DNA from 3 places in the Pseudomonas sp. Teo4 genome. Region 3 is predicted to be linked to each of the others. Evidence: riboswitches for the same ligand, from Rfam matches in the RefSeq annotation. Region 3 holds a riboswitch; each other region holds the start of a gene.

Region 1 (6,737 bases), 1.4 Mb from region 3:
ACTCGTACTCCTTTTCGTCTTCTCGATCGCCTATGTTCACCTACGCGGTCGGGTACGTCACAAGCTGACCCGCCAGCTGGGCGACCACTCCAGTTTCCTCGCCCCGATCAACAGCTTCCTCTACCTGTTCTCCAAGCACCCGGCCAAGCCTTACCTGCCGGTCGAAGCCTTCCCGGAACTGCAACCGCTGAAGGACCACTGGCAGGAGATTCGCGAAGAAGCCCAGCAACTGCTGCAAGCCGGTGCCATCAAGAAGTCCGAGAATTATGACGACGTCGGCTTCAACTCGTTCTTCAAGACCGGCTGGAAGCGCTTTTACCTGAAGTGGTACGGCGAGAGCCACCCATCGGCCATGAGCCTGTGCCCACGCACCACCGAATTGCTGCAAGGCATCGGCACGGTCAAGGCGGCGATGTTCGCTACCCTGCCGCCTGGCGCCAAGCTGGTGCGCCACCGCGACCCATACGCCGGCTCCTACCGTTATCACCTGGGCCTGGACACACCGAACGACGATGGCTGCTACATCGACGTGGACGGCGAAAAGTACTCCTGGCGCGATGGCGAAGCGGTGGTGTTCGACGAGACCTACATCCACTACGCGGCCAACACCACCGATCACAACCGCATCATCCTGTTCTGCGACGTCGAGCGCCCGCTCAAGTACCGCTGGGCGACCGCCTTCAACCGCTGGTTCAGCCGCAATGTCATGGCCGCGGCTGCCGCACCGAACACTGCCAACGACAAGACCGGCGGCATCAACCGCCTGTTCACCCGCATCTACAAGGTCCGCGAGCGCGGCAAGGCACTGAAAAAGCGCAACCGTACCCGCTACTACCTGGAGAAGTGGGCCTTTGTCGCGGCCCTGGTACTGGTGTTCATCTATATCTGACGGCAGAGGCCTTTCGCGGGTAAACCCGCTCCCACACAGAGCAGCACTGAGTCCAGTCTGTGGGAGCGGGTTTACCCGCGAAGAGGCCGTCACTCGTTTCCCCATCTTCGACTAGCCTGAAAGCTCCTGCCCAAACCTCAACAAGGTGAAGACAATGAGCATGATGGACTGGGACGCCTACCGTAAGCAGTTGATGGCCGGCATCGGCGATCTCAAGCAACTCTCCCCCGACACCGTGGCCGGCTACATGACGGCCAGCGGTGCGGGCGCCAAGACCAACCACCTGGACGCCAAGACCCGCGAGCTGATCTCCCTGGCCGTGGCGGTCACCACCCGCTGCGACGGCTGCATCGCCGTGCACTCGCAACAAGCCGTCAAGCACGGTGCCACCCGTGAAGAAATCGCCGAAGCCCTGGGCGTGGCCGTTGCCATGAATGCCGGTGCCGCCCTGGTCTACTCGGCACGGGTGATGGACGCCGTGGGCAAGGCCGAAGGTTGAGCCCAAGCGGCGCCGCCGCCCTTGCACGACGGCGCCGCGTTACTCAGACTGGGCACCTCAGCCCTTGCAGGAACCCGCATGATCCACATTCGCCCCATGACCCCTGAAGACTTCGAGCGCTTCTGGCCCACCTTCCAGGCCGTCGTCCAGGCCCGCGAAACCTATGCCTTCGACCCCACGCTCAGCTACGAGCAAGCCCAAAAGCTGTGGCTGGAACTGCCTCTGCGCACTTGGGTGGCGGAAGAAAACGACGAACTGCTCGGCTCGTACTACCTCAAGGCCAACGCAGCCGGCCCCGGCGCCCATGTGGGCAACTGCGGCTACATGGTCTGCGAAGCCGCACGCGGCCGTGGTGTGGCCCGGCTGATGTGCGAACACTCGCAGAAGCTGGCGCGCCAGGAGGGCTTTCTGGCCTTGCAGTTCAACTCGGTGGTGGCCAGCAACGAAGTGGCCGTGGCGCTGTGGCAGAAACTTGGTTTCGAGACCGTCGGCCGCCTGCCCAAGGCGTACCGCCATGCCCGGCTGGGGCTGGTGGACTGCCTGGTGATGTACAAATGGCTGGCCGATGAGCCGGTGGTGGAAAAACCGCCGCTGCTGATCGGGCGCAAGAACATCGAAGCCCGGGTATCGCGCCGCCGGGGTCGATAACGTCCCCTCAAAACCGCGCAATCCATTGACGCAGAGCCGTTTCGATGGTCAGATGCGCGCCAGTTTCAGGTGTCCTGCGCCGCCGCGCGCAGGGTGAAACGGGAAGCCGGTGCGTCGTGGTCCACGACAAGTCCGGCGCTGCCCCCGCAACGGTAAGCGAGCGAACCCTTCGACATACCACTGTGCACACGCATGGGAAGGTGAAGGCTTCATGACCCTCGCAAGCCCGGAGACCGGCCTGAAGCTTCACTTGGCAACCCGCGGTGGGCGGGCGCAGGCCGGTTTCCGCGTGCGCGCCTGCGTGCGTGGTTCGCCTTTGCGTGTTTTCCACCGGGATCCATTCATTCCTGCAGCAGTGGAACGACATGTCCCGTATCTTCAAGCTTCACACCCTGACGGCCTGCCTGGCCGCGACTGTTCCTGCCCTGGCCGAGCAACAGCAAAGCCTGGCCCTGCCCTCCACGGCCATCACCGGCATTCACGACGACACCAGCGTGAACCTGGCCACCCCGACCGAGGCCGGCTCGCGCCTGAACCTCAGCGCCCTGGAAACCCCGGTCAGCACCAGCAGCATCAGCGCGCAGCAGATCGAGCAACGCAACAACCTCACCGTGCAGGACGCGGTCAGCCGCTCGCCTGGCATCAGCTTCATCGGCACCCCCGGCGACGGCGGCACCGGCCTTTCGGCCCGGGGCTTTACCGGACACGGCTCGGTGATGACCCTGTTCGACGGCGCGCGCCTGTACACCGGTGCCGGCACCCAGACCTTCCCGGTGGACCCGTGGCTGGTCGAGCGCATCGACATCATCCGCGGCCCCGCCTCGGTGCTGTACGGTGAAGGCGCAACCGGCGCGGTGGTCAACGTGATCCCCAAGAAGCCGTTCAGTGGCGAAGTGCAAAACCACCTGCGCCTGGGCTACGGCTCCTGGGACCGCCAGCAACTGGGCCTGGACAGCGGCGGCAGCCTCAGCGACCGCCTCAGCAACCGGGTGACCCTGAACCGCCAGGCCGGCAACGGCTGGGTCGACCGCACCGACTCACGCAGCCTGGCCATGAGCGCCGCGCTGCGCTTCGACGCCAGCGACGACCTGAGCTTCACCCTGGCCCACGAACGCAGCGACGCCGAGCCAGCCAACTACTTCGGTACACCGCTGATCGACGGCCATTACCGTTCCAGCCTGGGCAAGAAGAACTACAACATCGACAACGACGTGCAGCGCTACCACGACGAGTGGACCCGCTTCACCACCGACTGGACCCTCAGCGACCAGCTCAGCGCCAGCAACCAGCTCTACTACATCAAGAGCCGCCGCCACTGGCGCAATGCCGAGGCCTACAGCTGGGACCCCGACCGCGACCAACTGCTGCGCCAGAGCTACCTGCAGATCAAGCACAACCAGGAGCAGCTCGGCGACCGCCAGACCTTCACCCTGGACCACACCTTGTTCGGCCTGGCCAGCACCACCCTGGTCGGTGCCGAGTACAACAAGGTCCGCTTCAACGTCGACAGCAACTCGCCCTACGACGATGTCGGCGGCGACTACATCGACCCGTGGCACCCGGCGCCCGGCGTCTTCCACAGCAACTCGCCGCTGCGCCCGCAGACGTTGTCCACCACCCACACCTTCGCGCTGTTCGCCGAGAACCGCCTGCAGCTCACCGACCGCCTCTCGCTGGTGACCGGTGTACGCCGCGACCAGAACCATATCGACCGCGACAACCTGGTCGACGGCTCTCGCAGCGACCACAGCCTGCAAGGCGGCAACTGGCGCGCCGGGCTGGTGTTCGCGGTGAACGATGGGCTGTCGCTGTACGGGCAGTACTCCACCAGTGAAGACGGGGTCAACGACCTGGTCAGCCTCAGCCCCACGCAGATGCACTATGACCTGACCGAGTCGAAACAGACCGAACTGGGCCTCAAGCAACGCTTCTGGGAAGGCCGTGGCGAGTGGACCCTGGCGGCCTACCACATCGTCAAGAAGAAGTTGCTGGTGGACGACCCTGTCAGCCACGAGAAACAACAGGCCGGCCAACAGACCTCCGACGGGCTGGAGGCCAGCCTAGAACTGGCCCTGCCCCACCAGTGGCAGGTCTCGGCCAACGCCGCCGTGGTGCGCGCCAAATACGACGACTTCGATGAAGTGGTGGGCGGCGTGGCCCAGGACCGCTCAGGCAATCGCCCGACCAACGTGCCGCGACGCACCGCCAACCTGTGGCTGAGCAAGGGCTTCGGCCAGGCTGTGGACGCCGGGCTGGGCCTGCGTTACGTCGACCAGCGCTACGCCGACAGCGCCAACAGCCAGCGCGTGCCCGGCTATACCGTGGTCGACGCCAACCTCAGCTGGCAGGTGCTGCCGGACGTGCGCCTGGGCTTGCAGTTGAACAACCTGTTCGACCGTGAATACGTGGCCTCGGCCTACAGTGGCGAGCAATGGCTGATGGGCACGCCCAGGTCGTACTTCGCGACGCTGGACTACAGCTTCTGAACCGTAGTCCCGCGACACCAAGCCGGCGCCGTTACTGCATCCACGGCGGCGTCGGCTCCGCCGCCTTGAGCGGCCCGTGCTCGGCTTCGGCCCGCGCCGCGCGGCGACGGGCATCGTCGAACAGTGCAGCATCGATCTCGCGCAGCACGCCCTGTACGTCGGCGTCGTGCTCATCGTCCTCGAACTGCCCGGTCAACGGGCTGTCCGGGCGCAATTCACCGGCCTCATAGAGCGCCCACATTTCCTCGGCGTAGCGGGTGCTTTTGAGCTCAGGCGCGAAATGCCCGAAATAGCTGGCCATGTTCGCCACATCACGCTGCAGCATACTGAAGGCATGGTTGTTGGCGGCGGCATCCACCGCCTGGGGCAGGTCGATGATCACCGGGCCTTGCGGGCCGAGCAGCACGTTGAACTCCGACAGGTCGCCATGAACCAGGCCTGCGCACAGCATCAGGACGATCTGGCGGATGACGAAGGCATGGTGCTCGCGGGCTTCTTCGGGTTCCAGGTGCACGTCGTTCAAGCGAGGCGCGGCATCGCCGTCGGCGTCGGTCACCAGCTCCATCAACAACACGCCATCCTGGAAGTCGTAGGGTTTGGGCACCCGTACACCGGCGTTGGCCAAACGGAACAAGGCCGTCACCTCGGCATTCTGCCAGGCGTCCTCGGCTTCCTTGCGGCCATATTTCGAGCCTTTGGCCATGGCCCGGGCCTGGCGGCTGTTACGGACCTTGCGGCCCTCCTGATACTCGGCGGCCTGGCGGAAGCTGCGCTTGTTGGCCTCTTTGTAGACCTTGGCGCAGCGGATCTGACCTGCGCAGCGCACCACATAGACGGCTGCTTCCTTGCCGCTCATCAACGGCCGCAGTACTTCGTCGACCAAGCCGTCTTCAATCAGTGGTTCGATTCGTTTTGGCGTCTTCATCAGGCTGTGTTCTTGGGTCCTGGCTGGCCGGATGGCCGGGGTGGACATCCTCTCACAGGCTGATGCGTATTGCTCGGTTGTCTGCACGGGCCTGATCGCCGGCAAGCCGGCTCCTACAAGTTATCTCAGGATCTGCCCAGTCCCTGTGGGAGCCGGCTTGCCGGCGATCAGGCCGGTACAGGCAACACAAGACAGGTGCTTGTGCACACAACCTGGGCCAGTGCGCCAAAACGCAACAACCGGTACACCCAGCGACAAGCCAGCCGCACCCCTCCCGCCGTAGCCTGTCACCCAGGGCCCACCCCTGCGGCCCCACCCAAAGCACAAGAAGAAAACCTTGGTGACCTATGAAGACAGTTGACCCGATCACCCTTGCGGTTGTCCGGGGTGCGCTGGAAACCGCCCAGCGCGAAATGACCCTGACCTTGGAAAAAACCGGCCGTTCCAGCGTGTTCAACCTGGCCCACGACTACTCCAACTCGCTGTTCGACCACCTCCCGGAAATGATCCTGCAAGGCCAGGACATTCCGATTCACCTGGGCTCGCTGATACCCGCGATGAAGTGCGTGGCCGAATTCTTCGGCGACGACATCGCCGAAGGCGACGTGCTTTACCACAACGACCCGGCCTACAAAGGCAGCCACATCCTCGACTGCTGCATGTACAAACCGGTGTTCTACCAGGGCGAACTGGTGTTCTGGACCGTTTGCAAAGGCCACCTGACCGATATCGGCGGCCCGGTACCCGCCGGCTACAACCCCGATGCCAAGGAAATCTACGCCGAAGGCCTGCGCATTCCACCGGTCAAATTGTGGGAAAAGGGCAAGCGCCGTGAAGACGTGATCAACTTCATGCTCACCAACATGCGCGCCCGCCCCTACCAGGAAGGCGACCTCAACGCGCAGTACGGTGCCTGCAAGGTCGGCGAACGCCACCTGCTGGAATTGCTGGACAAGTACGGCGTCGAGCAGGTGCGCGCATGCATCGCCGAACTGAAGAACATGGCCGACCGCCATATGCGCGCCCTGCTGCGCGACGTTCCGGACGGCCACTACAGCGGCACCGCAGTGCTGGAAGACTCAGGCCACGGCCTGGGCGAACTGGCCATCACCGCCCATGTGGAGATTCGCGGCGACCAGGCGCACGTGCGCATCGAAAGCCCGCCCCAGGTGCCCTACTTCATCAACTCCTACGAGGGCAACTCGGTCTCCGGCGTGTACCTGGGGCTGATGATGTTCGCCCAGGTCGCCCCGCCCTACAACGAAGGCCTGTACCGCTGCGTGACGGTCG
Region 2 (6,737 bases), 1.1 Mb from region 3:
CTTTTACCGCTCCACGGGCATAGGTTTCAGGGGGTTTTATTTTTTGGGCTTGCCACACATTTTTTGGCGCTTGGCAGATCGAGCGCCGCCCGCGCGGCGCATCGCGAGCAAGGCTCGCTCCTACGTTTGTTTCAGGCCAATTGTTCCTGTGAGATTTTCGCGCGACCGTTCTTTGCGCATGGCGCGATATCGCGTCGTCAACACAAGGCGGTCGCGCGCGCCTGCCACAGGCGTTACTGGCCGTAAACAAACGTAGGAGCGAGCCTTGCTCGCGATGCGCCGCGCGGGCGGCGCTCGATTTACGCACCACCTCAAAGCCCAAGTCAGGCCTCTTCCCCAGCATTCCGGGAAGGGGTTTTCATTTTCCGTGCCCAGGAGCACCTCCATGTACACCGGCATCGTCCAGGCCGTTCGCCCTCTGCTTGATGTGACCAGCTACCCGGGCCACAACCAGTTCACCATCGACCTCACCCCCGAGTTGCTCGACGAACTCAAGATCGGCGCCAGCGTCAGCGTCGAAGGCACCTGCCTGTCAGTCACTGAAATCAACGGCAGCCAGGTGAAGTTCGACGCCATGACCGCCACCCTCGAACGCACCAACCTGCGCTACTTCAGGGCCGGCCAGGGCGTGAACATCGAACGTTCGGCGAAGATGAACGCCGAAATCGGCGGCCACCTGATGGCTGGCCACATCGCCAGCACCGCCGAGATCGTCGAGCTGTCGATCAAGGAAACCGGCGCCTTCATCAAGTTCCGCATGCCGCCGGAGTGGGCCAAATACGTGTTCCCTCGTGGGTTCCTCGGCGTCAACGGCTGCAGCCTGACGGTCGCCGATGTCGAAGACACGGTCATCACCATCAACCTGATCCCCGAAACCCTGCGCCAGACCACCTTCGCCACCTACAAGGCCGGTGACCTGATCAACATCGAGGTGGACCACCAGACCATGGTGCTGGTCGATGTGGTCGAACGCACCTTGAAGGGCACCCTGGCCCGCGAAAAACTGCTGCCCTGAGCCACTGACATGTTGCCCAATGCCCTGCCCTCGCGCAGTGCCAGGCGGCTGAGGCTGCAGATATTGCGTGGCCGGGTCGGCCTGGGCCTGGTCGCCGGCCTGTCGGTACTGGCGGGCATGACCGATGCCATCGGCTTGTTGGCGCTGGGTGATTTCGTCTCGTTCATGAGCGGCAACACCACCCGCCTGGCCGTGGCTATCAGCCAGGCGGACCTGGCCATGGTGCTACGCCTGAGCGGCGCCATTCTCAGCTTTGTGCTCGGCAATGCCCTGGGGATCGTGCTGGCCCGTGGTTTCAGGCAACGTGCCTGGCCTGTGCTGGTGGTGGTCGCCGCCTTGCTTGCCCTGGCGGCAGCCTGGGTCGGGGCTACGACCTGGCCGCCACTGATCGCGGCGATCCTGGCCATGGGCATGATCAATGCGGTGGTCGAACAGGTGAATGGCCTGCCGATCGGCCTGACTTACGTGACCGGCGCGCTGTCGCGTTTCGGTCGCGGCCTGGGGCGCTGGTTGCTGGGTGAACGGCGCAACGGCTGGCGGGTGCAGCTGGTGCCGTGGAGCGGGATGCTGCTGGGCGCCGCGCTGGGCGGTTGGTTGCAACATCACCTGGGCCTGCAGGCACTGGCGGGCAGTTGTGCCCTGGCCTGCCTGCTGGCCCTGGTGACGCGGTTCATTCCGCGCTCATGGCAACGGGGCTACATGCCCCGCTGAGCCGTTGGCGGGTGGCGAACCTCAGATGCCTTCGCGGGCCAGGTCCATGGCGAAGTAGGTGAGGATCAGGTCGGCACCGGCACGCTTGATGGCGCCAATGCTTTCGCGCACCACACGCCCTTCATCGATGGCACCGGCCAGGCCGCCGAACTTGATCATCGCGTACTCGCCGCTGACCTGGTAGGCCGCCAGCGGCAGGCGCGAGGCCGCGCGAATGTCGGCGATCACGTCCAGATAGGCACCGGCCGGCTTGACCATCAGCACGTCAGCGCCTTCCTGCTCGTCGAGCAACGATTCGCGCACGGCTTCGCGGCGGTTCATCGGGTTCATCTGGTAGCTCTTGCGGTCGCCCTTGAGCGCGGTGCCACCGGCTTCACGGAACGGGCCGTAAAGCGACGAGGCGAACTTGGTCGAGTAGGCCATGATGGCGGTGTCATGGAAGCCTGCGCCATCGAGCGCGCTGCGAATCGCCTGGACCTGGCCGTCCATTGCAGCCGAAGGTGCAATGAAGTCGGCGCCTGCCGCAGCGGCAATCACCGCCTGTTTGCCAAGGTTGACCAGGGTGGCGTCGTTGTCCACGCCGTGGTTGTGCAGCACGCCGCAGTGGCCGTGGCTGGTGTATTCACAGAAGCAGGTGTCGGACATGACCACCATTTCCGGCACGGTGTCCTTGCAGATGCGGGCCATGCGTGCGACCAGGCCGTTCTCGTTCCAGGTGTCGCTGCCGGTTTCGTCCAGGTGGTGGGAGACGCCGAAGGTCATCACCGACTTGATACCGGCACGGGCGTAACGCTCGATTTCCTGGGCAAGCAGTTTTTCCGGGATGCGATTGACGCCAGGCATGCTGGTTATCGGGACGAAATCATCGATGCCTTCCTCGACGAAGATCGGCAGGATCAGGTCTTCGAGGCGGAACTCCGTCTCCTGGAACAGGGTACGCAGGGACTCGTTCTGGCGCAGGCGACGAGGGCGAACGGCGGGAAAACGGTTGGACATGGAAGCTCCGGGGAATTTGACGACCTACACCATAAGCCTGTCGTGCGTGACTGAAAAGCCGAAATGACGAGATTGTCTCTTGCGTGCCGGGCAATAACGATTAATCAGGGCTGGCCTGGGCGCGACAAAACGTCACCCGGCAGAAAAGGCCTGTTCACGCCTCATTAAATAGTTATAAGATAACGTTTCACTTGATAATAATTCCTGCCTGCGATAACCCATGACAAGCGCCTCCGCCACCCCCGCCCTGCTCACCCAGCGCCTGCACAGCATCGATGCCCTGCGCGGCCTGGTGATCGTGTTCATGTTGCTGGATCACGTCCGCGAAACCTTCTTCCTGCACCGCCAGGTCAGCGACCCGATGAGCATCGACACCACCGAGCCGTCGCTGTTCGTCAGCCGCACGCTGGCGCACCTGTGTGCGCCCGTGTTCGTGCTGCTTACTGGCCTTTCGGCCTGGCTTTACGGTGAAAAGCACCAGGGCCGCAGTGATGTGTCGGCGTTCCTGTTCAAGCGCGGTCTGTTCCTGGTGGCGCTGGAGTTCACCCTGGTGAACTTCGCCTGGACCTTCCAGTTCCCGCCCACCGTGATCTACCTGCAGGTGATCTGGGCCATCGGCGTCAGCATGATTGCGCTGTCGCTGTTGGTGTGGCTGCCACGCCCTGCCCTGCTTGCCCTGGGTGCGGCCCTGGTGGCCGGCCACAACTTGCTCGATGGCCTGCACTTTGGCCCGGAGTCGGCCCTGCATGTGCCGTGGGCCATCCTGCATGACCGTGGCTGGCTTGAGTTCTCCGACAGCCTGCGCCTGCGCACGTCGTACCCGGTGCTGCCATGGATCGGGGTGATCGCCCTGGGCTATGGCATCGGCCCATGGTTCGCCCGCGCCAGCGAGGCTGGGCAACGCCAGCACCGCCTGTTGATGACCGGCGTGTTCGTCCTGCTGGGCTTTGTCGTGCTGCGCATGCTCAACGGTTACGGCGAGGCGCCCTGGAGCGGCTATCCGACCCTGAGCCAAACCTTGATGAGCTTCTTCAACATCACCAAGTACCCGCCTTCGCTGCTGTTCCTGGCGCTGACCCTAGGCTGCGGCCTGCTGCTATTGCGCACCTTCGAACGCGCCGGCCAAGCGCGCTGGATTACTGCCCTGGCCGTGTTCGGCGCAGCCCCCATGTTCTTCTACCTGTTGCATCTATATGTGCTGAAGCTGCTGTACCTGGCCTGCGTTGCCCTGTTCGGCTTGAACCATGGCGACTATTTCGGCTTCGACGGCATTGGTGCAGTGTGGCTGGTGGCCGTGCTGCTGGCGGTGGCGCTGTACCTGCCGGTGCGTGCGTTCGGCCGGCTGAAGGCGCGCCGCCGAGACATCAGCTGGCTTAAGTACTTCTGAAATGACGTTTTCACCCGGCGGCCGAATGGTCTACCATGCGGCCCGCCGGTTTCCACCACGGAATTAATAGGGAATCCCGGGCCTGTCTGCACAGGCCAAACGGAACTGCCCCCGCAACTGTAGGTGCCGAGCCCGCTCCAACCACGCCACTGGGTCTGCCGACCCGGGAAGGCCGGAGCTGGGCCAGGACGCACCAGTCAGGAGACCTGCCGGCCCACCGGCGGGGTGTCCGGGATGGCCATCTCCACCCGTTTCAGGGTGCTGCCCCGCGCCGTGCGCAAGGGGCTTGGCGATGCCTGTCCGTGCGTTCATGCCGTGAACCGACCGATAGGAGATCGCCCGACCATGCTGCTGCGCTTCGCCATCCTGTTCGCAGGCCTGAGCCTTACTGGCCTGGCCCAGGCCGCCACCCACTACCCGCTCACCATCGACAACTGTGGCATGCCGCAGACCTTCACCCAGGCCCCCGAGCGCGCCGTCACCATCGGCCAGGCGGGTACCGAGATTCTCTATGCCCTGGGGTTGGGTGACAAAGTGGCCGGGACTTCGCTGTGGTTCAACAACGTGCTGCCCGAGTACAAGGCGGTGAACGACAAGGTCGAGCGCCTGGCCGACAATGAGCCCAGCTTCGAAGCGGTGGTAGGCAAGCGCCCGCAACTGGTGGCGGTGCAGTTCGAATGGATGGTTGGCGCCCAGGGCGTCGTGGGCACCCGCGAGCAGTTCGCTGAGCTGCAGATTCCCACCTACCTGCTGCCTTCGGACTGCGAAGGCAAGGACAACCTGGTCGGCGCCGACGGTACCCGCCTGCAGGCGTTCCAGGTCCAGAGCATCTACAAGAGCGTCAGCCAGCTGGCCGAAATCTTCGACGTGCAGGACCGTGGTGCTGCATTGAACGCCGACCTCAAGGCACGCCTGGACAGCGCCAGGCAACAACTTGCTGGCAAGGACCTGTCCAACACCAACGCGCTGTTCTGGTTCTCCAGCGCCGACCTTCAGATTGACCCTTACGTGGCCGGTCGCCAGGGTGTGGCCGACTTCATGCTACGCACCCTCGGCGTGCGCAATGTGGTCGAGTCCAACGAGGAATGGCCAACCCTGGGCTGGGAGACCCTGGCCAAGGCCAACCCGACCTGGCTGATCATCGCCCGCATGGACCGCCGCCGCTTCCCGGCCGACGACTACCAGAAAAAACTCGACTTCCTGCACAGCGACCCGGTGACCCGCAACATGGACGCGGTGAAGAACAACCGCATCATCATCCTCGACGCCGATGCCATGCAGGCCGGCATTCGCCTGTTCCGGGGCCTGCAGACTTTGTCCGCAGCCTTCGCCAGCGGTAAAGCAGCACAGTGATGAAGCGTTTGTTGCCCTTGAGCATCGTGGCTCTGGCCGCCCTGCTTGCCGCCCTTCTGGCGGGTACCGCCATCGGTGAAGCCAATCTGTCCCCCCGTGTGGTTTATCAGGTGCTGGCCAACCACTTGTGGCAAGCCGGTTACCCGGTCGACCCAATCGATGCTGGCATCGTCTGGAACTACCGCCTCACTCGCACCCTGGTGGCGGCCGCCTGTGGCGCCGGGCTGGCGACCTGTGGGGTGATTCTGCAGGCATTGCTGCGCAACCCACTGGCCGAGCCGTACCTGCTTGGGCTGTCGGCGGGTGCCTCGACCGGCGCGGTGCTGGTGGGGCTGCTGGGCCTTGGCGGCATGGCGCTGAGCATGTCGGCGGGGGCCTTCCTGGGTGCGCTCGCCGCCTTCGCGCTGGTGCTGGTGCTGGCCCGCGCCAGCGGCCCCAGTGGCAACAACGCCCAGGTGATTCTGGCGGGCATTGCCGGTTCGCAGCTGTTCAATGCCCTTACCGCCTTCCTGATTACCAAGTCAGCCACCGCCGAGCAGGCACGCGGCATCCTGTTCTGGCTGCTGGGCAACCTCAGTGGCGTGCGCTGGCCATCGGTATGGCTGGCGGTGCCGGTGGCGCTGTTCGGACTGGTGGTATGCCTGTGGCACCGGCGTACGCTGGACGCCTTCACCTTCGGCGTCGACTCGGCGGCGTCACTGGGCATCGCGGTGCGTCGCACGCAGTTGCTGCTGATCAGCTGCGCCGCATTGGTGACAGCGGTGATGGTGTCCATCGTCGGTGCCATCGGTTTCGTCGGGCTGGTGATTCCCCACGCCCTGCGCTTGCTGCTCGGCCCCGGCCATAGCCAACTGCTGCCAGCCAGCGCCCTGGGCGGCGCGCTGTTTCTGATTGCCGCCGATGTGCTTTCGCGCACGTTGATCCCTGGCCAGGTGATTCCAGTGGGCGTGGTCACCGCACTGATCGGCGCGCCCGTGTTCGCCCTGATTCTGGTCAGCCGACGGGGGCGCCCATGACCCTCATGAGCCAACTGCAAATCTCGCCCCTCGCCTGCCAGGGGCTGGAGCTTCGACTTGCGGGCAACCGCGTGCTGAGCGAGATAAACCTGACGCTGGTCAGCGGCGAAACGCTGGGTATCGTCGGCCCCAATGGCTCCGGCAAGTCGTCTTTGCTCAAGGTGCTGGCCGGGCTGCGCGCACCGGCCAGCGGCAGTGTCCACTTGCTCGGCGAACCCCTGGCCCGTCTTCCGCGGCGGCGTATCGCCCAGGCCCTGGC
Region 3 (6,737 bases):
GGAGGCGGCCAGCATGCCACCCTGGAACTGGTAGTAATCGTTGGAGTCGAGCAGGTCATGCTCGTGGTTGTCCTGGTTCTGCAGCACCGCCTGCACCTTGCTCAGGCGCTGGGCGAACTGGGCACGGGCGGGAGTGCCCTGGTCAGCACTGCCGTATGCATAGCCGCCGTGATTGAGGTAAACCTCGGCCAGGTCTTCGCGGCTGTGCCACAGGCGACCATCGATGGCGTTCTGCACACCGGCACCGTAAGCGCCAGGCTTGGCACCGAACACTCGCCAGCCTGCTTCACGGGCTGCCTGGTCGGCCGAGACGCCTTGCGCCAGCAGGGCTTCGCGCTCGCTGCGCACCCGCGCCGCCAGGGGGTTGAGGTCGTCGGGCTCATCCAGTGCCGCCACGGCCTGCACGGCGGCATCGAACAGACGGATCAGGTTACCGAAGGCGTCGCGGAAGAAGCCCGAAACACGCAATGTGACGTCGACCCGAGGGCGGTCCAGCAGGCTCAGGGGCAGGATTTCGAAATCGTCGACCCGCTGGCTGCCGGTCGCCCACACAGGCCGAACGCCCATCAACGCCATGGCCTGGGCGATGTCATCGCCACCGGTGCGCATGGTTGCCGTGCCCCAGACCGACAGGCCCAACTGGCGCAGGTGGTCGCCATGGTCTTGAAGGTGACGCTCCAGAATCAGGTTGGCCGAGGCGAAGCCCAGGCGCCAGGCCGTGGTCGTGGGCAGGTTGCGCACATCCACGGTGTAGAAATTGCGGCCGGTGGGCAGCACGTCAAGACGGCCACGGCTGGGTGCACCACTGGGCCCCGCAGGCACGAAGCGCCCCGACAGGGCTGCCAACAGGCCGCTGATTTCCGATGTGCCACAAGCATCCAGATTCGGCGCGACCTCATCACGCAGCGCCTGCACCACCTCATGCACACCCTGCCACTGGGTATGTTCAGGCAACTGCAGAGTGCCCGCCAGGGCTTGCTCGATCACCTGCAGGGCCATCAGTTCGATGCGTTCGCGGGTGTCCCCGTGAGTGCGCCACGCGCCACTGCTGACGGCCTGAAGCAACTGGGGACGCGGCCCATCCCAAGGAAGCCCAAGCTCGCAGTCCAGCGGGTCGAAGCCCAGCGCCAGCGCCTTGGCCAGCGCGCGCGGCAGGCTGGCGTTGCCACCACGCCCATCGCCACGCTCCACCCGCAGCAATGCCAGCAAGGTATCGAGGCGTAGCCGGCCCTCAGGTGACTGGCCGAACACATGCAAGCCATCACGGATCTGCGATTCCTTGAGGTCGCACAGGTAGGTGTCCAGGCGTGGCAGCCATACCGCCGCGTCGTCCAACTGGCCTTCGAGCTGCAGCTCGCGGTCGATGTGGTTGACCTTGACCAGCTCGAGAATGTCGCGCTGCAGCTCGCGGGCACGCCGTGGGTCGAGCAGTTGCGCCTCGTAGTATTCGTCGGCCAGCTGCTCCAGGTGACGTAGTGGGCCGTAGGTTTCGGCGCGCGTCAGCGGCGGCATCAGATGGTCGATGATCACCGCCTGGGTCCGGCGCTTGGCCTGGGCGCCCTCGCCCGGGTCATTGACGATGAACGGGTAGATGTTCGGCAGCGGCCCCAGCAACGCGTCGGGCCAGCACTGAGCAGACAGGCCGACGCCCTTGCCGGGCAACCACTCGAGGTTGCCGTGTTTGCCGACATGGATCACCGCGTCTGCGGCGTAGGCATGACGCAGCCAGAAATAGAACGCCAGGTAGCCGTGCGGCGGCACCAGGTCGGGGTCGTGGTACACGGCGCTGGGGTCGACCTGATAGCCACGGGCGGGCTGGATACCGACGAAGGTCAGGCCAAAGCGCAGACCGGCGACCATCAAGCGGCCGTTGCGGAACATCGGGTCCTGCTCGGGCGGCCCCCAACGCTCAAGCACGGCCTGGCGGTTGGCGTCCGGCAGGCGCTCGAATGCCGCCTGGTAATCCGCGAGGCTCAGACTCTGGGCGCAAGGTCGCAGGTCCAGATGGTCGAGGTCGTTCGTCACTCCGCCCAACAACTGCTGAATCAACTGTGTGCCACTGTCAGGCAGGTCGGCCGATGGATACCCCTCGGCCTGCAGGGCCTTGAGGATATTCAATGCCGCTGCCGGTGTATCCAGGCCGACGCCATTGCCGATGCGCCCGTCACGGGTCGGGTAGTTGGCCAACACCAGGGCCACGCGTTTCTGCCCGTTCGGCAGGCGCGCCAGCTCCACCCAGTGCCGCGCCAGCTCGGCGACGAAGTCCATGCGCTCGGGATGGGCCCGGTAACAGACCACATCCGCCTGGCTGCGCTCGCTGCGCCAGGCCAGGTCCTTGAAACTCACTGGCCGAGTGATGATGCGCCCATCCAACTCGGGCAAGGCGATATGCATGGCCAGGTCGCGGGCGCCCAGGCCCTGCTCGCTCGCCTCCCAGCCGGGCTGGTTATCCTGGGCGCAGATGGCCTGCAACACCGGAATATCACGCCGGAACGGCCGCAGGTTGGGGCGCTCCGGGCTGGACAGGGCGAACCCCGTGGTGTTGATCAGCACTTCGGCGCCCACTTCGTCCAGCCAGGCTTCGACCTGCTCCAGGCAGGCACTTTCCTTGAGGCTGGCTACCGCAATCGGCAACGGATTGAGCCCGGCCGACTGCAAGCGCTCGCAGAACACGTCGATGAACGCGGTGTTGGCCGCTTGCAGGTGCGAGCGGTAGAACAGCAGCGGTGCCACCGGATGCTCCGGGTGCCACTGGCTGTACCAGTCTTCCAGCGAGGCGCTGGCCTTGGTCGGGTGATAGACCGCGGTCCTGGGCAGTGGCTGCGGCTCGTCCCAGGCGCAATCGCAGCCCAACCACTGACTGGCGATGCAGTTGAACAGGTTGATGGCGTTGGCCTTGCCGCCCTGACGCAGGTAATGCCAGAGGCGTTCGGCCTGCTCGGTGGTCACCGTGCCCAACCCGGTGAGTTCCGGGTCGGGACGGTCATCCCCGGGCACCAGTATCAGCTGCACGCCACGCGCCGCCAGCTCGACCAGCTGCTCGACACCGTAGCGCCAATAGCCGACGCCGCCATGCAATGAAACCAGTATCACCTTGGCATGACGCAACACCTGGTCGACGTACAGGTCGACCGAGGCATGGTTCTGCACCTGCATCGGGTTGGCCAGGCGCACGCTGGGGAAGCCCGGCGGCAGTTGCTCGGCGGTTTCGGCGAGCAACGCCAGGTGTGAGTCGCCGCTGCAGAGAATCACCAGGTCGGCGGGGGTCTGGCCGAGATCGGCGATGCTGTCGTCCGGCACGAAGCCGCCGGGCTGGGTCCGCAGCAGGTGCATGGGTCAGGCGCCCAGGGCCTTGCGCAGGCGCGCTTCCAACTCGGTGGCGTCCAGGTCCTGGCCGATCAGCACCAGGCGGGTGATGCGCGGCTCGTCGGCGCGCCAGGCGCGGTCGAAGTGTTTGTCGAAACGGGTGCCCACGCCCTGCACCAGCAGGCGCATCGGTTTGCCCGGAATGGCCGCGAAGCCCTTGGCGCGCAGAATGCCGAATTCGACCACCAACTGGGTCAGGGCATCGAGCAGCAGGCTCTCGTCGGCTTCAGGCAGGTCGATGGAGATCGAGTCGAAGGCGTCGTGGTCATGATCGTCATGGTCATCACCTTCGTGGTGCGAATCGTGGTGAGTACGACGGCCGTCAATGTGCGCCTCGGACTCGGCGCCCACGCCCAACAGCACTTCCAACGGCAGTCGACCGCTGCTGGCCTCGATCACCTTGACCGCTGGCGGCAGCTCTTCGGCGACTTCCGCCCGGACCTTGGCCAGGCCTTCGGCGTCGATCAGGTCGGCCTTGTTCAACACCACCAGGTCGGCACTGGCCAGTTGGTCGGCGAACAGCTCGTGCAGCGGCGATTCGTGGTCCAGGTTAGGGTCGAGCTTACGCTGGGCGTCCACCTGGTCCGGGTAGGCGGCGAAGGTGCCGGCGGCCACCGCCGGGCTGTCGACCACGGTGATGACGGCGTCCACGGTGCATGCATTGCGGATTTCCGGCCATTGGAAGGCCTGCACCAGGGGCTTGGGCAGGGCCAGGCCGCTGGTTTCGATGAGGATGTGGTCGAGGTCACCACGGCGGGCCACCAGCTCGCGCATGACCGGGAAGAACTCTTCCTGCACAGTGCAGCACAGGCAGCCATTGGCCAGCTCGTAGACTCGACCGCTGGCTTCTTCCTCGGTGCAGCCGATGCTGCATTGCTTGAGGATCTCGCCGTCGATGCCCAGTTCGCCGAATTCGTTGACGATTACCGCGATACGGCGGCCTTGGGCGTTGTCGAGCATGTGCCGGAGCAAGGTGGTCTTGCCCGAGCCGAGGAAGCCGGTGACGATGGTGACGGGGAGCTTGGCCAGTGTTTTCATGTCGCAATGCCCTTGGCAGGATGGCGGGCATGCGGGACGACAGCCACGGGCAAGGCATGCCGGGCTTGTTCGCCACCGGATCACCCCGCCCGGTTGAAAGTCGAAATCGTTCGAGGCAGGTCTCCTGGCTTGCACCGTTTCGCCCCCCGCTACGAAGGGGCTGGTGGGATGACGCCTTCCCGCGCGGGCGCAGTGGCTGTGTCGATCCGTTGTCGGTGCTTACAGTTGCGGGGGCAGCCGCGGCTTGTACCGCGTTCCCGTCTTAGCTTCGGCCGGGCCGAAGAACCTCGAAGCGGCAAGGCTACGCGTGGGGTGGCGGGTGGTCAACTGTTCGCATGATCGCTTGCTGTTGGTGTTGCTCGGCTCTTGCTTTTAGTGCGCGGTAGTTCAGACGCAGCAGATTGCGACGTCAGGAGGCCGAGCGGAGGTCTTGCGAAGGAAGGTGACGGGCATGGATGCCCGTCAAGCGCTGCGGCCCAGGATGGGCCGTACAGCGCGGTCCTTCCGGGAGCAAGACCGGAGCGAGGGGACCCCGGAGCGTAGCGTAGGGGCCGGATGTAGGAGCCAGCGGCTTTGGTTCCTTTGGCCAAGATGTATAGACCGGACACATGGTGGACACGTGTACGGGGACATGGTTGACACTTTCCGGCGAGCTCACTTTGCCGGATTGCCATCATGCCCTGGAATACGAGAGATGCCATGAGCCTGAAAGAAGAGTTTATTGCCCTGGCGCGGCAACCCGGCAGCAACAAACGCCAACTGTGCCGGCTATTCGGTATCAGCCCTCAAACCGCCTACAAATGGCTCGAGCGCTATGAGGCTCAAGGCCGGTCAGGCCTTCAGGAGAAGTCCCGACGCCCCTTCAATAGTCCGAAACTGACTGAAGCCGCCTTGGAGGCAGAAGTCATAGCGCTTCGGCAAGAACATCCGGCATGGGGAGGACGCACGATCAGTAACCTGCTGCACAACCGTGTCGCGCCCAGCACCGTTACCAATATCCTCCGCCGCCATGGCCTGATTCTGCCTGCTCAAACGACGCGTGAGGCCATGCTGAGGTTTGAGCATGATGCTCCTAATGATCTATGGCAGATGGACTTCAAAGGACATTTCCCGACGCAACAAGGCCGATGCCATCCTTTGACCGTGCTGGATGACCATTCTCGCTTCAGCCTGGCCATACAGGCCTGTGACAGCGAACGGGGTGCGACGGTCAAGGAGAAGATGGTGGAAGTCTTCCAGCACTATGGTTTGCCGGCGCGAATCAACGTCGATAACGGTGCACCGTGGGGCTCACCGCGCAATCCTGGAGAGGTCACAGAGCTAAGTATCTGGCTGATTCAACTGGGGATCCGAATAAGTTTCAGTCGTCCCTATCATCCTCAAACCAATGGCAAGCTCGAGCGCTTCCATCGTTCTCTCAAAGCTGAGGTGCTCGATGGGCGCCAGTTTTCCACGCTGATGGAGGCTCAAGCTGCGTTTGATCGATGGCGCGATATCTATAACCTCCAACGGCCTCATCAAGCCTTGGGATACCAGGTGCCTATAGACCGATACCGCACCAGTACTTGGGCCTATCCGCAGCAGTTGAAGGCGTTTGAGTACGGGCCTGACGATGTAGTGGCCAAGGTCTATCACAGCCGGTTCCGTTTCCAGAAACGTTACTTCAGTATTGCGAAAGGCCTGGCTGGGCATGAAATTGCTATACGTCCTAATGCTGAAGGCGGGGGCTTGTTCAATGTCTACTTCTGCCATCATTTCCTGCGGACAATCGACGTGACCAAGCCGGATTACGGTTCATAATCTGTCAACCATGTCTCCGCACACGTGTCCACCATGTGTCCGGTCCGTACACCAAGACCAAAGGAACCCGCCGTAAGGGCGGAAAGGTGAATAAGCGCCTCCATCGCAAATGGATATTCACCTGCCTCAAGTGCCGCTAAATTCCTGCTTTTCTGCTTTTCTGCTTTTCTGCTTTTCTGCTTTTCTGCTTTTCTGCTTTTCTGCTTTTTGGCCGTCGTCGGTTTTGAAAGTTTGGAGCATATCCATTCACGGTGGTGACGCACATTCACCTTTCCGCTCTTACAGCGGGTCCCTTTTTGTCGTGGCTGTACGGACTGGACACATGGTGGACACGTGTACGGTCCGTACAGTCGTGGCAAAAAGGAACCAAAAACCGTCGGCTCCTACATCCGGCCCCTACGCTTCGCTCCGGGGTTCCCTCGCTCCGGTCTTGCTCCCGGGAGGACCGCGCTGTACGGCCCATCCTGGGCCGCAGCGCTTGACGGGCATCCATGCCCGTCACCTCCCTCCGCAAGACCTCCACTCGGCCTCCT

The links. Region 3 has a riboswitch for cobalamin ahead of cobW (cobalamin biosynthesis protein CobW). Riboswitches for the same ligand answer to the same signal wherever they lie in the genome.
Region 1: it holds a riboswitch for cobalamin, as region 3 does, so the genes downstream of both, PspTeo4_RS03780 (TonB-dependent receptor) here and cobW (cobalamin biosynthesis protein CobW) in region 3, are expected to answer to the same signal.
Region 2: it holds a riboswitch for cobalamin, as region 3 does, so the genes downstream of both, PspTeo4_RS05210 (ABC transporter substrate-binding protein) here and cobW (cobalamin biosynthesis protein CobW) in region 3, are expected to answer to the same signal.

The regions. Positions count from the first base shown of each region.
Region 1 is NZ_JAXCIL010000001.1:762,046-768,782, reverse strand. It holds gene lpxO (lipid A hydroxylase LpxO) at 1-889, shown strand, start outside; gene PspTeo4_RS03790 (carboxymuconolactone decarboxylase family protein) at 1,044-1,388, shown strand; gene PspTeo4_RS03785 (N-acetyltransferase) at 1,467-2,036, shown strand; cobalamin riboswitch at 2,087-2,293, shown strand; gene PspTeo4_RS03780 (TonB-dependent receptor) at 2,402-4,522, shown strand; gene PspTeo4_RS03775 (PA4780 family RIO1-like protein kinase) at 4,554-5,447, opposite strand; gene PspTeo4_RS03770 (hydantoinase B/oxoprolinase family protein) at 5,795-6,737, shown strand, end outside.
Region 2 is NZ_JAXCIL010000001.1:1,090,401-1,097,137, reverse strand. It holds gene PspTeo4_RS05230 (riboflavin synthase subunit alpha) at 386-1,015, shown strand; gene PspTeo4_RS05225 (YoaK family protein) at 1,025-1,726, shown strand; gene hemB (porphobilinogen synthase) at 1,748-2,722, opposite strand; gene PspTeo4_RS05215 (DUF1624 domain-containing protein) at 2,943-4,109, shown strand; cobalamin riboswitch at 4,139-4,338, shown strand; gene PspTeo4_RS05210 (ABC transporter substrate-binding protein) at 4,455-5,462, shown strand; gene PspTeo4_RS05205 (FecCD family ABC transporter permease) at 5,462-6,478, shown strand; gene PspTeo4_RS05200 (ABC transporter ATP-binding protein) at 6,475-6,737, shown strand, end outside.
Region 3 is NZ_JAXCIL010000001.1:2,170,902-2,177,638, forward strand. It holds gene cobN (cobaltochelatase subunit CobN) at 1-3,333, opposite strand, end outside; gene cobW (cobalamin biosynthesis protein CobW) at 3,337-4,404, opposite strand; cobalamin riboswitch at 4,501-4,709, opposite strand; gene PspTeo4_RS09915 (IS481 family transposase) at 5,080-6,204, shown strand; gene PspTeo4_RS09920 (hypothetical protein) at 6,192-6,473, opposite strand.